Regions from separate parts of the Streptomyces sp. NPDC043726 genome, predicted to be linked through region 3. Evidence: riboswitches for the same ligand, from Rfam matches in the RefSeq annotation. Region 3 holds a riboswitch; each other region holds the start of a gene.
The links. Region 3 has a riboswitch for cyclic di-AMP ahead of AC068Z_RS34175 (M23 family metallopeptidase). Riboswitches for the same ligand answer to the same signal wherever they lie in the genome.

Region 1: linked by a shared signal. The riboswitch ahead of AC068Z_RS03095 (C40 family peptidase) and the one ahead of AC068Z_RS34175 (M23 family metallopeptidase) in region 3 are both predicted to bind cyclic di-AMP.
Region 2: linked by a shared signal. The riboswitch ahead of AC068Z_RS12770 (transglycosylase family protein) and the one ahead of AC068Z_RS34175 (M23 family metallopeptidase) in region 3 are both predicted to bind cyclic di-AMP.

Annotation. Positions count from the first base shown of each region.
Region 1 is NZ_JBWKCI010000001.1:676,613-680,883, forward strand. It holds gene pcrA (DNA helicase PcrA) at 1-198, opposite strand, end outside; gene AC068Z_RS03090 (ScyD/ScyE family protein) at 262-1,338, opposite strand; cyclic di-AMP (ydaO/yuaA leader) riboswitch at 1,605-1,776, shown strand; gene AC068Z_RS03095 (C40 family peptidase) at 1,785-2,969, shown strand; gene AC068Z_RS03100 (tellurite resistance/C4-dicarboxylate transporter family protein) at 3,169-4,179, shown strand; gene AC068Z_RS03105 (hypothetical protein) at 4,157-4,271, opposite strand, start outside.
Region 2 is NZ_JBWKCI010000004.1:97,156-101,426, reverse strand. It holds gene AC068Z_RS12780 (cytochrome P450 family protein) at 1-648, shown strand, start outside; gene AC068Z_RS12775 (LysM peptidoglycan-binding domain-containing protein) at 1,033-2,025, shown strand; cyclic di-AMP (ydaO/yuaA leader) riboswitch at 2,223-2,388, shown strand; gene AC068Z_RS12770 (transglycosylase family protein) at 2,393-3,088, shown strand; gene eno (phosphopyruvate hydratase) at 3,418-4,271, shown strand, end outside.
Region 3 is NZ_JBWKCI010000014.1:127,548-131,818, reverse strand. It holds gene AC068Z_RS34180 (GntR family transcriptional regulator) at 33-719, opposite strand; gene AC068Z_RS34175 (M23 family metallopeptidase) at 932-1,696, opposite strand; cyclic di-AMP (ydaO/yuaA leader) riboswitch at 1,710-1,874, opposite strand; gene AC068Z_RS34170 (M16 family metallopeptidase) at 2,089-3,477, opposite strand; gene AC068Z_RS34165 (M16 family metallopeptidase) at 3,474-4,271, opposite strand, start outside.

The DNA.
Region 1 (4,271 bases), on a different contig from region 3:
GGCCGCGTCGATCGCCGGACGCGGGGCGCCGTCGCGGTAGTAGGCGTCCCGGTCCGGCGGCACGTCGAACTTCCCGCCGAACAGATCGTCCGGAACGGGCTCCGGAGCGTGCTCGTCCTCGGGCGGCGGCGGTTCTTCCTCGTGGGCCCGAGGGGCCTGGAGATTCGCCAGGAAGCTGTCGTCAAAGAGGCTGCTCATCGCTCTCCGAGTCTAGGGCGCCCCACTGACAGCCCGCCGCCACCCTGAGGAGATCGGCCGGTTTCAGAAGCCGAGGATCTTCCAGACCTGGCCACCCGGGGTCTTCTCACCTTCCAGGACGGTGCCGTCACGGTCGGCGATCGACCAGGCAGAGACGTAGACCTTGCCGTCGTACGGGTCCACGGCGACGCCCGCCGGGAACGGCACCTTCACGTGCGTACGCCTGCCGTTCGAGACCTTCGTCACGACGCCGCCGAAGAGCTGGCTGACGTACAGGTCGCCGCTGCCGTTGACGGCGAGGCCGCTGATCGGGCCGAAGCCGGACTTCCAGCCGAGGATCTTGCCGCTCCAGGGGTCGACGCGCCACACGCGCGCGGTGGGCTTCTCGGTGAGGCCGTTCAGCTCGCCGACGTAGAGCTTGCCGTCGGGGCCGAGGGCAAGCGACGTGGGGACGGACTCGCGGCCGTTGTGGTCCGGGAAGACCGTGAAGGGGCGGGCCTTGCCGGACCTGGAGATCTCGACGAGGTCGTTGCCGGCCGCGTCCGCGACGATCTTCCGGCCGTCCGGGAGGGCGAGGACGGCGTACGGGTTGGACTCCAGGCTCGCCTTGTGCGGGTTGTGCTTCAGCTCCACGGCCGACACGTCGGCGGCGATCCTCGCCTTGCCGTGGCCGACGCGCAGCAGCTTGCCGAGGGTGTTCCAGGGCGGGCTGGCCGGCACCCCGGCCTCCGGCGGCACGAAGGTCTCCACGCCCCACACCTCGCCGTACAGGGCGGAGACACCGTCGACGCCGGTGGCGAATCCGCCGTCGGGGGCGGCGCCCGAGGGCAGCCCCTTCACCACCCTGTGGTGCTTCCACGCGCCCCCGTCCCAGTAGATCTTGGTGACGGCCGAGGTGAGCCCGACGCAGGTCTCCCCCTCCGGCCCCTCCCCGATGCACTTCCCGCCGCCCCGGCCCGCCTCGGCGACGTACAGCCTCCCCTGGTCGTACGAGAGCTGGCGCGGGTTGTCGAGCCCGCTCGCGATCACCCGGACGACCGGCCGGCCGTCCCCTCCCCCGCTCGCGCCGGCGGGCGCGACGCCCGCCGTGGCGGCGAGCGCGACGCCCGTGGCGACGACGAGTGACGTGCGCTTCCTCATGCCCTTACCCCCTACTCACCACCGCGGCTCACACGACCGCGGCTGGCTGGAAGCTAGCGCCCGGAAGCGGGCGGAAGACGTCACTCCGGAGGAAATACGTACATGTCGATGCAGATCAGTCCGCATTGGCCACGCCCCGCGATGCCCTGACCTAAGGTCACGAAAATGTATCGGGCATATCACCCATCAACCTTCACAGGGGCCACACGAGTTGGCTACCGTGCCGGTCAGGCCGTACGACCCCCACCGGCGAACCCCGCCGGGCCGCGCGGCCTCCGCCGAGTCCGTTGCCCGCCCACGGCAACCGGAGCCGGGGACCCAACCGACATTGGGGTGAATCGACCCGACTCCCTTACCGGGACGAGGTCGTAGGGCAACCCTTCCTAACCACCCGCCCGAACCCGACAGCTAACTCGGTAGGCGGAGCACGGAAGGAGTCGCCTCCCTTGGCGTCGCACCGCAAGTCGCGTCCCGCCGGTACGCGCGTAGCAGGCATACGCACCCCTGCCCTGGCCACCGCGGCCCTCACCTCCGTGGCCCTGCTGTCCCAGACGGCCGACGCCAGCCCGGCCGCGGACGACAAGCCGAGTCTCGAAGAGGTCGAGAAGAAGGTCGATGACCTCTACCGCCAGGCGGAGACGGCGACCGAGAAGTACAACGCGGCCAAGGAAAAGACGGCCAAGCAGCGCAAGCAGGTCGACACGCTCCTCGACGACGTCGCCAAGCGCACCCAGAAACTCAACGACGCGCGGGAGGAACTCGGTTCCTTCGCCGCCGCGCAGTACCGCACCGGTGCCGCCGCCCCCGACACCGCGACCTTCCTGCTGGCCGACACCCCGCAGGACTACTTCGACCAGACCCAGCTGATGAACCGGATGACCGGCCGTCAGAAGGAAGCGGTCGACGACTACGTCACGCAGCAGTCCGAGACGATGAAGAAGCGCCAGGAGGCCACCGAGAGCCTCCAGACGCTGAACGAGTCGCAGAGCGATCTGAAGACCGCCAAGTCCACGGTCCAGAAGAAGCTCTCCGACGCGCGAAAGCTGCTCTCCGAACTCACGGCCGAGGAGAAGGCGCGGCTCGCGGAGATCGAGCGCAAGAAGCAGGAGGAGGCCGCGCGCAAGGCGGCCGAGCTGGCGAAGCAGCAGGCGGAGGAGCAGCGCCGCCAGGAGGCCGCGGAGGCGGCACAGCAGCAGGAGACCGGCTCCACCGGTTCCGGCTCCACCTCGACCGGCACCGGCGAGTCCGACTCCACGGCGGACTCCTCCTACGCCACGAAGGCCGAGAAGGCGCTCGCCTTCGCCCGCGCGCAGATCGGCAAGCCGTACGTCTGGGGCGCCACGGGCCCGGACTCCTACGACTGCTCCGGCCTCACGCAGGCCGCCTGGAAGGCCGCGGGCGTGGACATCCCCCGCGTCACCTACGACCAGGTCAACGCCGGCACCACGGTCTCCCTCGCCAGTGCCCAGCCCGGCGACCTCGTCTTCTTCTACGACGACGTCACCCACGTCGGCATCTACATCGGCAACGGCATGATGATCCACGCCCCGAAGCCCGGCACGTACGTGCGCGAGGAGTCGATCTACTACGACGGCGAGGGCTCGATCCACAGCGTGGTCCGGCCCGCCTGAGCCACGGCGGCACGCGCGCGGGGCTTCCTTTCCGGTACCCCCGCGTGACGGGGGCTTCCCTTTCGGCGCCCCCGCGTGAGCCCCCGCTCTCCCGTGCGGCCGACCTCGGAGCCACACCGCACGCGCGCGTGGGTGCTTTCGTGCCCCACGCGCGCGTGGCCCGCCGGGAACGCGCCCGGTGCTCCATAGCATCGGCCGCATGCCCGGCACCTCTGCCCTTCGCTCACTCCGCGCCTGGTGGGCGCCGCGTCCTCCGGCGGCCGGTGCCGCGGTGATGGCGACCGGCATCATCTCGGTCGGCCTGCATCTCACCGGCTACGAGGTCCTGTCCCGGATCGCCCTGGCCGTGGGCTGCGTCGCCTGGCTGGGCCTCGCCGGGGACTTCGTCGTACGGCTGGTGCGGCAGCCGGAGCGCTGGCGGCAGGAGGCCGGCACGCCCGCCGCGCTCACCGCCGTCGCGGCGACGACCGTGCTCGGCACCCGCTTCTCCCTGCTGGGCTGGCAGTACCTTGCCGAGGCCCTGCTGGCCCTGGCCGCCCTGCTGTGGCCGGGCCTGCTCTACGTCGTCGTACGGCACTGGCGGCGCCCGATGCCCGGCGGGGTGTTCCTCGGCTGTGTGGCCACCCAGGGGCTCGCGGTGCTCGGCGCCGTCCTCGCCGCGGCGGAGTCCTCCGCCTGGCTCGCGCACGCGGCGCTGGTGCTGTTCTGGCTGGGCCTCGTCCTCTACGCCTGCGCCCTCGCCCTGTTCGATCCGCGCCAGGTGCTGGACGGCGCCGGTGACCAGTGGGTCGCGGGCGGCGCGCTGGCCATCTCCGCGCTCGCCGGTTCCAAGCTGATCGCCGCCGACGGCCCGCGGCTGTACCTGTGGAACGAGGACGCCGACGACGTCCTGCACACGGTCACCGTCGCCCTGCTGGTGCTCGACCTGGCGTGGTACGCCGTCCTCGCCGTCGCCGAGCTGGTCCGGCCGCGGCTGCGCTACGACGTCCGCCGCTGGGCGACCGTGTTCCCCCTCGGCATGACGGCGGCGGCGACCCTGTCGGTGGCCACCGCCGTCGATGTGTCCTGGCTCGAGACCCCCGGCGAGGTCCTGCTGTGGATCGCCGTCGCGGCCTGGCTGGCCGTCGCCGTGGGGGCGGTGCGGGAGGAGCGGGCCTACGCCGCCGCCGCGACCGCGGACGCCGAGCTCACGTCCACAGCACCGCGATGAAGATGTTCGCCGTGGTGAGCAGGCCCACCAGGCCGAAGAGGTTCTTGTCCACCTTCTCGTCGTCCCGCTTCACGTAGACGAGACCGAGGATC
Region 2 (4,271 bases), on a different contig from region 3:
AAGCGCGAGGCGCTGCCCGCCGAGCCGGCCCCCGGCGAGGACCTGATCTCCGGTCTCATCCGCGCCTCCGACCACGGCGAGCACCTCACCGAGAACGAGGCCGCGGCCATGGCCTTCATCCTTCTCTTCGCCGGCTTCGAGACCACGGTCAACCTGATCGGCAACGGCACCTTCGCCCTGCTCACCCACCCCGAGCAGCGCACCCGGCTCCAGCGGTCCCTGGCCGCGGGGGAGACGGGCCTGTTGGAGACCGGCGTGGAGGAGCTTCTCCGCTACGACGGTCCCGTCGAGCTGGCCACCTGGCGGTTCGCCACGCGGCCGCTCACCATCGGCGGCCAGGACATCGCCGCCGGCGACCCCGTGCTGGTCGTTCTGGCCGCCGCCGACCGGGACCCGGCCCGGTTCGCCGAGCCCGACACCCTCGACCTGGCCCGGCGCGACAACCAGCACCTCGGCTACGGCCATGGCATCCACTACTGCCTCGGCGCCCCGCTCGCCCGGCTGGAGGGCCAGACCGCGCTGGCCACCCTCCTGACCCGGCTGCCGGACCTCCGGCTCGCCGCCGATCCCACCGACCTGCGCTGGCGCGGCGGCCTCATCATGCGCGGACTGCGCACCCTCCCGGTCGAGTTCACGCCCCGCGACTGAGATTCGCCCTCCCGGTCGAGTTCACGCCCCCCGACTGAGATTCGCCCTTTGGTCGAGTTCACCCCCCGTGCCTGAACTCCCCCTTTGGCCGAGTTCACCCCCTGTGCCGGAACTCCCCCTTCCGGTCGAGTGCACGCCTACCTCCCCCTGAGGTGCCGTCAGGTCAAACGTGACACACCCTCAAGTCCGTGATCTTCACGTGATCTGTGCGGCATTAACTTGTGACAAGTGATCGTCTGCCGATACGTTCACTCGTCAACGCGACGCCTCGCCCCACCGGCGCCGCGTCGGTCCCCGCTGTCTTCGAAAGGCACCCGCATGCTCTCCGGGAACGGTCGTCACCGTCGCCCCCGCCAGGCTCCGGCTCTCATCGTCGCGGCCGGAGTGACCGGCTCCGCCATCGCCATCCCGCTGCTCGGCGCCTCGGGCGCCAGCGCCGCCGAGGGCAACACGTGGGACAGGGTCGCGGAATGCGAGAGCGGCGGCTCCTGGAGCGAGGACAGCGGCAACGGCTACTACGGCGGCCTTCAGGTCACCCAGGAGAACTGGGAGCGGTACGGCGGTACGACGTACGCCGACAGCGCGGACCAGGCCAGCCGTTCCCAGCAGATAGCCGTCGCCGAGCGCATCCTCGCCGACCAGGGGCTCGCCGCCTGGCCCACCTGTGGCCCGCTCTCCGGTCTGGACCCCAAGTCCGGTTCGGTCGGCGTCGACACGGGCGTCGAGGAAGAGGCGGATTCGCCCGACTCGTCTGAATCATCCGACTCATCCAGCTCGTCCGGTTCGTCCGGCCTGCTGGACTCCCTCGGCGGTGATGCCTCCGAGTCCGCGGCCGACTCGGACGCCGACTCCGACTCCGAGACGGACCCCGGCGCCTCCGCGTCGCCCGAAGCGTCGAGCGGCTCGCCGGAGTCGACGGGCTCGTCCGAGTCGGCAAATCCGAAGAAGTCGGACAAGTCAACCGAATCCGCGGAGGCTTCCGCGTCCAAGGGATCGAAGGGCTCGTCCGAATCATCCGGCTCGTCCGGGACGTCCGGCTCGTCCGGCTCGTCCGGCTCGTCCGAGAGTGACCCCTCGCGCGAGGCCGACGGTCTGTTCACGGGCATCTCCGGGCTGGACAACTCGGACAACATCCTCTGGGTCGGGAGCGATTCCGTCCTCGTCGACACCGGCGCCGGCCGTCATCGCGGCAAGCCCGCGGACGAGAGCGGGGCGGACGGGTCGTACGTCGTGCGCGCCGGCGACACCCTCGCGAGCATCGCCGACTCCCTTGACCTCAGCGGCGGATGGCGCGGGCTCTATGCCGCCAACGAGTCGGCCATCGGCCCCGACCCCAGCCGTATCACTCCCGGTCAGACCCTTGAAGTAGCGGACTAACCGGTCGAAAACCAGGGCCAGTTCGCGTCACGCTTCGCGCCGAATGTCCGCTTTGGCGAAAGTGTGGGATGAGTCTCAGAAGCCCTGATCGTCTTTGAAATTCCGCGGATCGCCTGTCTACGGTCATGACCGCTCGCAAGCAGCGGGCCCCGACTGCCGCACGCCGAATCCTGCCGGTGGCCGTACGGGAACAGTCGTCGCGTCATGCGCCGTAGGCAGGAGCGGGGGACCCAAGGTAAGCGCCGCGCCGGTCGGTTGACCGGAGCGGCTTGGGGTGGAGCCGTACGCCGAAAGGTGTACGGCCGGGCAACTCAACCGGCCCGAACCCGACAGCTCACCTCGCAGGCGTCGGTGAGGGGATCGATCCATGCTGTTTTCCGGCAAGGGCAAGCACCGTCGTCCGTCCAAGGCCACTCGCGCCATCGCCATCGCCGGTGTGACCGGCGCCGCCGTCGCCGCCCCGCTGATGGCGGCCGGCAACGCCTCCGCCGCCACCGCCTCCGAGTGGGACGCCGTCGCCCAGTGCGAGTCCGGCGGCAACTGGTCCATCAACACCGGCAACGGCTACTACGGCGGCCTGCAGTTCTCGGCCTCCACCTGGGCCGCGTACGGCGGTACGGCCTACGCCTCCACCGCCGACCAGGCCTCCAAGGCGCAGCAGATCGAGATCGCCGAGAAGGTTCTCGCGGGCCAGGGCAAGGGTGCCTGGCCGCACTGCGGCGTCGGCCTGTCGAGCGCCGCGTACAACGGCGGCTCCAGCACCTCCGGCTCCTCCGAGGGCACCGAGAGCACCGAGAGCAGCACCCCGGCGCCGCGTGAGACCGAGCAGCCCGCCTCCCGTTCCGCCGAGCGCCCGGCCGCCAAGAAGACCGTCACCACCCCGACCGGCAAGAAGGTCAAGAAGGGCGACGGCGAGTACAAGGTCACCAAGGGCGACACCCTCAGCACCATCGCCGAGGAGCACGACGTCAAGGGCGGCTGGGAGAAGCTCTACCAGCTCAACAAGGACATCGTTGAGGACGCCGACCTGATCTACCCCGGTCAGCAGCTGCACCTCAAGTAATCCCGTAGCCGAACCACAGGGCCCTCCTATCCGGGTCCTCCATACTGGAGGCCTCGTGAGGGTCACCCCCGTCCCCACGGGCTCCCCGCCCCGGTGCGTGTTCCCCCGTACGCACCGGGGCGGGGTTTCTTCTGTGAGCGGTCCTTCTACGAGCAGTTCTTCTCCCGTAGTTCACGGATCCTTTGTTCCGGCGAGAAACAATGGGTACCGTCTGTCCTTGTCCACGGGACGGTCGGTCGGCTGGCCGATGTCCCTCAGGCGGTTAGGCTCTAGTCGCAAGGCTCACGTGCCCCGCACTTCCAGCGTCACATCCCATGAAGGAGATGCTCGTGCCGTCCATCGACGTCGTCGTAGCCCGGGAAATCCTGGACTCCCGAGGCAACCCCACGGTCGAGGTCGAGGTCGGCCTCGACGACGGCAGCACGGGTCGTGCCGCCGTTCCGTCCGGTGCCTCCACCGGTGCCTTCGAGGCCATCGAGCTCCGTGACGGCGACCCCAACCGCTACCTCGGCAAGGGCGTCGAGAAGGCCGTCCTCGCCGTGATCGAGCAGATCGGCCCGGAGCTCGTCGGCTACGACGCCACCGAGCAGCGCCTGATCGACCAGGCGATGTTCGACCTGGACGCCACCGACAACAAGGGCTCGCTCGGCGCCAACGCCATCCTCGGCGTCTCGCTCGCCGTCGCCCACGCCGCCTCCGAGGCCAGCGACCTCCCGCTCTTCCGCTACCTGGGCGGCCCGAACGCGCACCTGCTGCCGGTGCCGATGATGAACATCCTGAACGGCGGCTCGCACGCCGACTCCAACGTGGACATCCAGGAGTTCATGATCGCCCCGATCGGCGCGGAGTCCTTCTCCGAGGCGCTGCGCTGGGGCGCCGAGGTCTACCACACCCTCAAGAAGGTGCTGAAGACCAAGGGCCTGTCCACCGGTCTCGGCGACGAGGGCGGCTTCGCCCCGAACCTGGAGTCCAACCGCGCCGCCCTCGACCTCATCATCGAGGCCATCAAGGAGGCCGGTTACACCCCCGGCGAGCAGATCGCCCTCGCCCTCGACGTCGCCGCCTCCGAGTTCTACAAGGACGGCGTCTACACCTTCGAGGGCAAGGACCGCTCCGCCGCCGAGATGACGGAGTACTACGCCGAGCTCGTCGAGGCGTACCCGCTCGTCTCCATCGAGGACCC
Region 3 (4,271 bases):
GAATTACCTGCTCTTTGTATACGGTGCGCGTGTTAATGACGCGGGCCCGACATGTTTACGGGATGTTGCGAATTCCTCACACGCTCGCCGGGGCCCGGGAGCCTGAGCCGATGCCTGCCGCTGGACCGCTCCGTGTGCGCGGCCGTGACGGCCCGCGCGCGGTCGCTGTCGCCGCGCGCCACCGCGTCCACGATCGCCCCGTGCTCCGCCCAGGTCTCCACGGGGCTGACCGGCGCCTCCACCGCGTACATCCAGGCGATCTTGTGCCGCAGCTGGGTCAGTACCGAGGTCAGCGCGGGGCTGCCGGAGGCCTGGGCGAGCGTCTCGTGGAACCAGCCGCCCAGGGAACGCAGATCCTCGCTGTTGCCCCGCCTGGCGCGCTCCTGACCGAGCCTCACCAGGCCGCGCAGCACCTTCAGGTGCGCCTCGGTGCGCCGCTGGGCGGCCCGCGCGGCACCCAGCGGCTCCAGCAGCGTGCGCATCTCCAGCAGGTCGGCGGCCTCCTGCTCGGTCGGCTCGGCGACGCAGGCGCCCGCGTGCCGCCGGGTCACCACGAAGCCCTCCGCCTCCAGCGTGCGCAGCGCCTCCCGGACGGGGACGCGCGAGATGCCGTAGCGCCGCGCGAGCAGTTCCTCGGTGAGCCGGCTGCCGCGCTCGTGGACACCGGCGACGATGTCGTCCCGGATCGCCGTGCATACCGAGTGCGCCGGAATACGCATGACCGACCTCCGCTTTAATCCCCGTGAAACGTCGACGACTGACGCGTGTTCAGCGACTCTATTCCAATGACTCGGAATTTCCGACGGCGGACCGGAATCCATGGATATTTTTTGGACAGCGGGGCCCCGAAAACGCCGAAAAACCCCGGCTCGGGAGCCGGGGTTCCGGGACGCGGTCGCGGGTGCGGGTGCGGGTGCGGGTGCGGGTGCGGTCAGAGGTTCACGCCGTGCGAGCGGAGGTAGGCGACGGGGTCGATGTCCGAGCCGTACTCCGCGGTCATGCGCGCCTCGAAGTGCAGGTGCGCCCCGGTGACGTTGCCGGTCGCGCCGGAGAGGCCGATCTGCTGCCCAGGGGTGACGGTCTGGCCCACCGAGACACCGATGGAGGACAGGTGGCCGTACTGGGTGTACGTGCCGTCGTGCATCTTGATGACGATCTGGTTGCCGTACGCCCCGCCCCAGCCGGCCTCGACGACGGTGCCCGTGCCGACCGAGCGGACGGAGGTGCCGCCGGCGGCGTGGAAGTCGACGCCGGTGTGGCTGCCGGAGGACCAGACGGCACCGCCGGCCTTGTAGCCGGTCGAGACGTAGGAGCCGGAGATCGGCGAGACGAAGGTGTTCAGGCGCTTGCGCTCGGCCTCGCGGGCGGCGCGCTCCTTGGCCTCGCGGGCCTCCTTGGCGGCCTCGGCGGCCCGCTCGCGGGCGGCCTCCTCGGCCTTCTTCTTCGCCGCGGCCTCCTCGGCGGCCTGCTGCTGGGCCGCGGCCTGGGCGTCGATCTCGTCGGCGATCGAGCCGCCGATGGTGATGACGGGGGTGATGCCGGTCTGCTCGGCGGAGGGCTCCGCGGCGAGGGCCGGGGCGGCGAGGGTGCCGACGACGCCGGTGGCGGTGAGCGCCGCGACGCCCGCCGCGCGGGCGGTGGTGCGCTGCATCCGGCTGGGACGACGGTGCTTCCCGGTGGCGCGGGTGAACGCCATGAAGTGGCTGGTCCTTTCCTTCCTTCTCGCCTACCGGGTTAGCTGACGGGTTCGGAGCAGGAAGGTCTCCTACGGACCCCCTCGCGCTGGGCGCGGGCGTCCGATTCACCCCAGGGACTACGGTGGGGTCCCCGGCTCCCCTGGCTTGCGCCGTACGGGGACTCGGCGATGACTGTCCGGTGCCGCGGTCGCGGCGCACTGCCTGACGGACAGCCCGGATGACGCTAAACGGGGCAACTTTCAATCCCCAAACGGATCACGGCTTTTGTAGCGCATGCCACAGGTCAGACAGGCAACCTCTCCCTCAATTCGGACATAAAGGGGCCCTGGTGGCGCTTCCGTCACCAGGGCCCCACACGCGCGTCGCCGCGCGTTCACAACCGAGGGTGTGTCTACTCGGCCGTCACGACGGTGACTTCACCGATTCCGAGGGCCTCGACGGGCTCCTTGATCTGCGCGGCGTCCCCGACCAGAACCGTCACCAGACGGTCCACCGGGAAGGCGTTCACGACCGCCGCGGTGGCCTCCACGGTGCCGGTCGCGGCGAGCTGGCGGTACAACGTGGCCTGGTAGTCGTCGGGCAGGTGCTGCTCGACCTGGTCGGCGAGCGTGCCGGCCACGGCGGCGGCCGTCTCGTACTTCAGCGGCGCCACCCCGACGAGGTTCTGCACGGCGACGTCCCGCTCGGCGTCGGTGAGCCCGCCCTCGGCGAGGGTGCGCAGCACCGTCCACAGGTCCTGGAGGGCGGGACCGGTGTTGGGGGTGTCCACGGAGCCGCTGATGGCGAGCATCGAGGCACCGGTGCCGTCCGGGGCGGAGCGCAGGACCTGCCCGAAGGACCGCACGCCGTAGGTGTAGCCCTTCTCCTCGCGCAGGACGCGGTCCAGGCGGGAGGTGAGGGTGCCGCCGAGGCAGTACGTGCCGAGGACCTGCGCGGGCCACACACGGTCGTTCCGGTCGGAACCGACGCGGCCGATCAGGAGCTGGGTCTGGACGGCGCCGGGGCGGTCCACGATGACGACGCGGCCGGTGTCGTCGGCGGTGACCGGGGGCACGGGCCGCGGCTCGGCCGGGGAGCCGGTCCAGGAGCCGAGGGTGTCGGCCAGGAGCGCGTCGAGGTCGACTCCGGTGAGGTCGCCGACGACCACGGCGGTGGCCGTGGCGGGGCGCACGTGCCGCTCGTAGAAGGCGCGTACGGCCGGGGAGTCGATGGCGGCGACGGTCTCCTCGGTGCCCTGGCGCGGACGCGACATGCGCGAGGTCGCCGGGAAGAGCTGCTTGGACAGCTCCTTGGCGGCGCGCCGGGAGGGGTTGGCCAGTTCGTGCGGGATCTCGTCCAGCCGGTTGGCGACCAGCCGCTCGACCTCGCTGTCGGCGAACGCGGGCGCCCTGAGGGCGTCGGAGAGCAGTCCGAGCGCCTTGGGCAGGCGGGAGACCGGCACTTCGAGGGAGAGACGTACACCGGGGTGGTCCGCGTGGCAGTCGAGGGTGGCGCCGCAGCGCTCCAGTTCGGCGGCGAACTCCTCGGCGGTGTGCTTGTCGGTGCCCTCGGAGAAGGCGCGCGCCATGATCGTGGCGACGCCGTCGAGGCCGGCCGGCTCGGCGTCCAGGGGGGCGTCCAGGAGCACCTCGACGGCGACGACCTGCTGTCCCGGGCGGTGGCAGCGCAGCACGGTCAGGCCGTTGTCGAGGGTCCCGCGCGTGGGCGCCGGGAAGGCCCAGACCTTCGGCTCGCCCGCCTGCGGCTGGGGGTGGAACTCCATCGGGGCGAGCTCGGTCACTTGGCCGTCTCCTCGTTCTCGTCGCTTGCTTCCACGGTGGCCTGGGACTCGAGGTCCTCGGTGGGTTCCTCGACGGTTTCCGTGGGGACCGTCGGCTCGTAGACCAGCACCGCGCGGTTGTCGGGGCGCAGCCGGGCCTTGGCGACCTCCTTGACCTCCTCGGCCGTCACCTCCAGCACGCGCCCCACGGCGGTGAGGGCGAGCTGCGGGTCGCCGAACAGGACGGCGTAGCGGCACAGTTCGTCGGCGCGGCCCGCGACGGTGCCGAGCCGGTCCAGCCACTCGCGCTCCAACTGGGCCTGGGCGCGCTCCATTTCCTCGGCCGTCGGGCCCTCGGCGGCGAACCGGGCCAGCTCCTCGTCGATGGCGGCCTCGATCACCGGGACCTCGACGTCACCGGAGGTCTTCACGTCCAGCCAGCCGAGCGAGGGCGCTCCGGCGAGCCGCAGCATGCCGAACCCGGCGGCGACGGCCGTACGGTCGCGGCGCACGAGCCTGTTGTAGAGGCGGGAGGACTCACCGCCGCCGAGGATGGTCAGGGCCACGTCCACGGCGTCGCACGCGCGCGTGCCGTCGTGCGGGAGGCGGTAGGCGGCCATCAACGCCCGCGCGGGGACCTCCTCCTCGACGACCTCGCGCAGCTCCTCGCCGATGATCTCCGGCAGCGAGCCGTCCCGCGGGGCGGGCTTGCCGTCGAAGGCGGGGATGGAGCCGAAGTACTTCTCGACCCAGGCGAGCGTCTGCTCCGGGTCGATGTCGCCGACGACCGACAGCACGGCGTTGTTCGGGGCGTA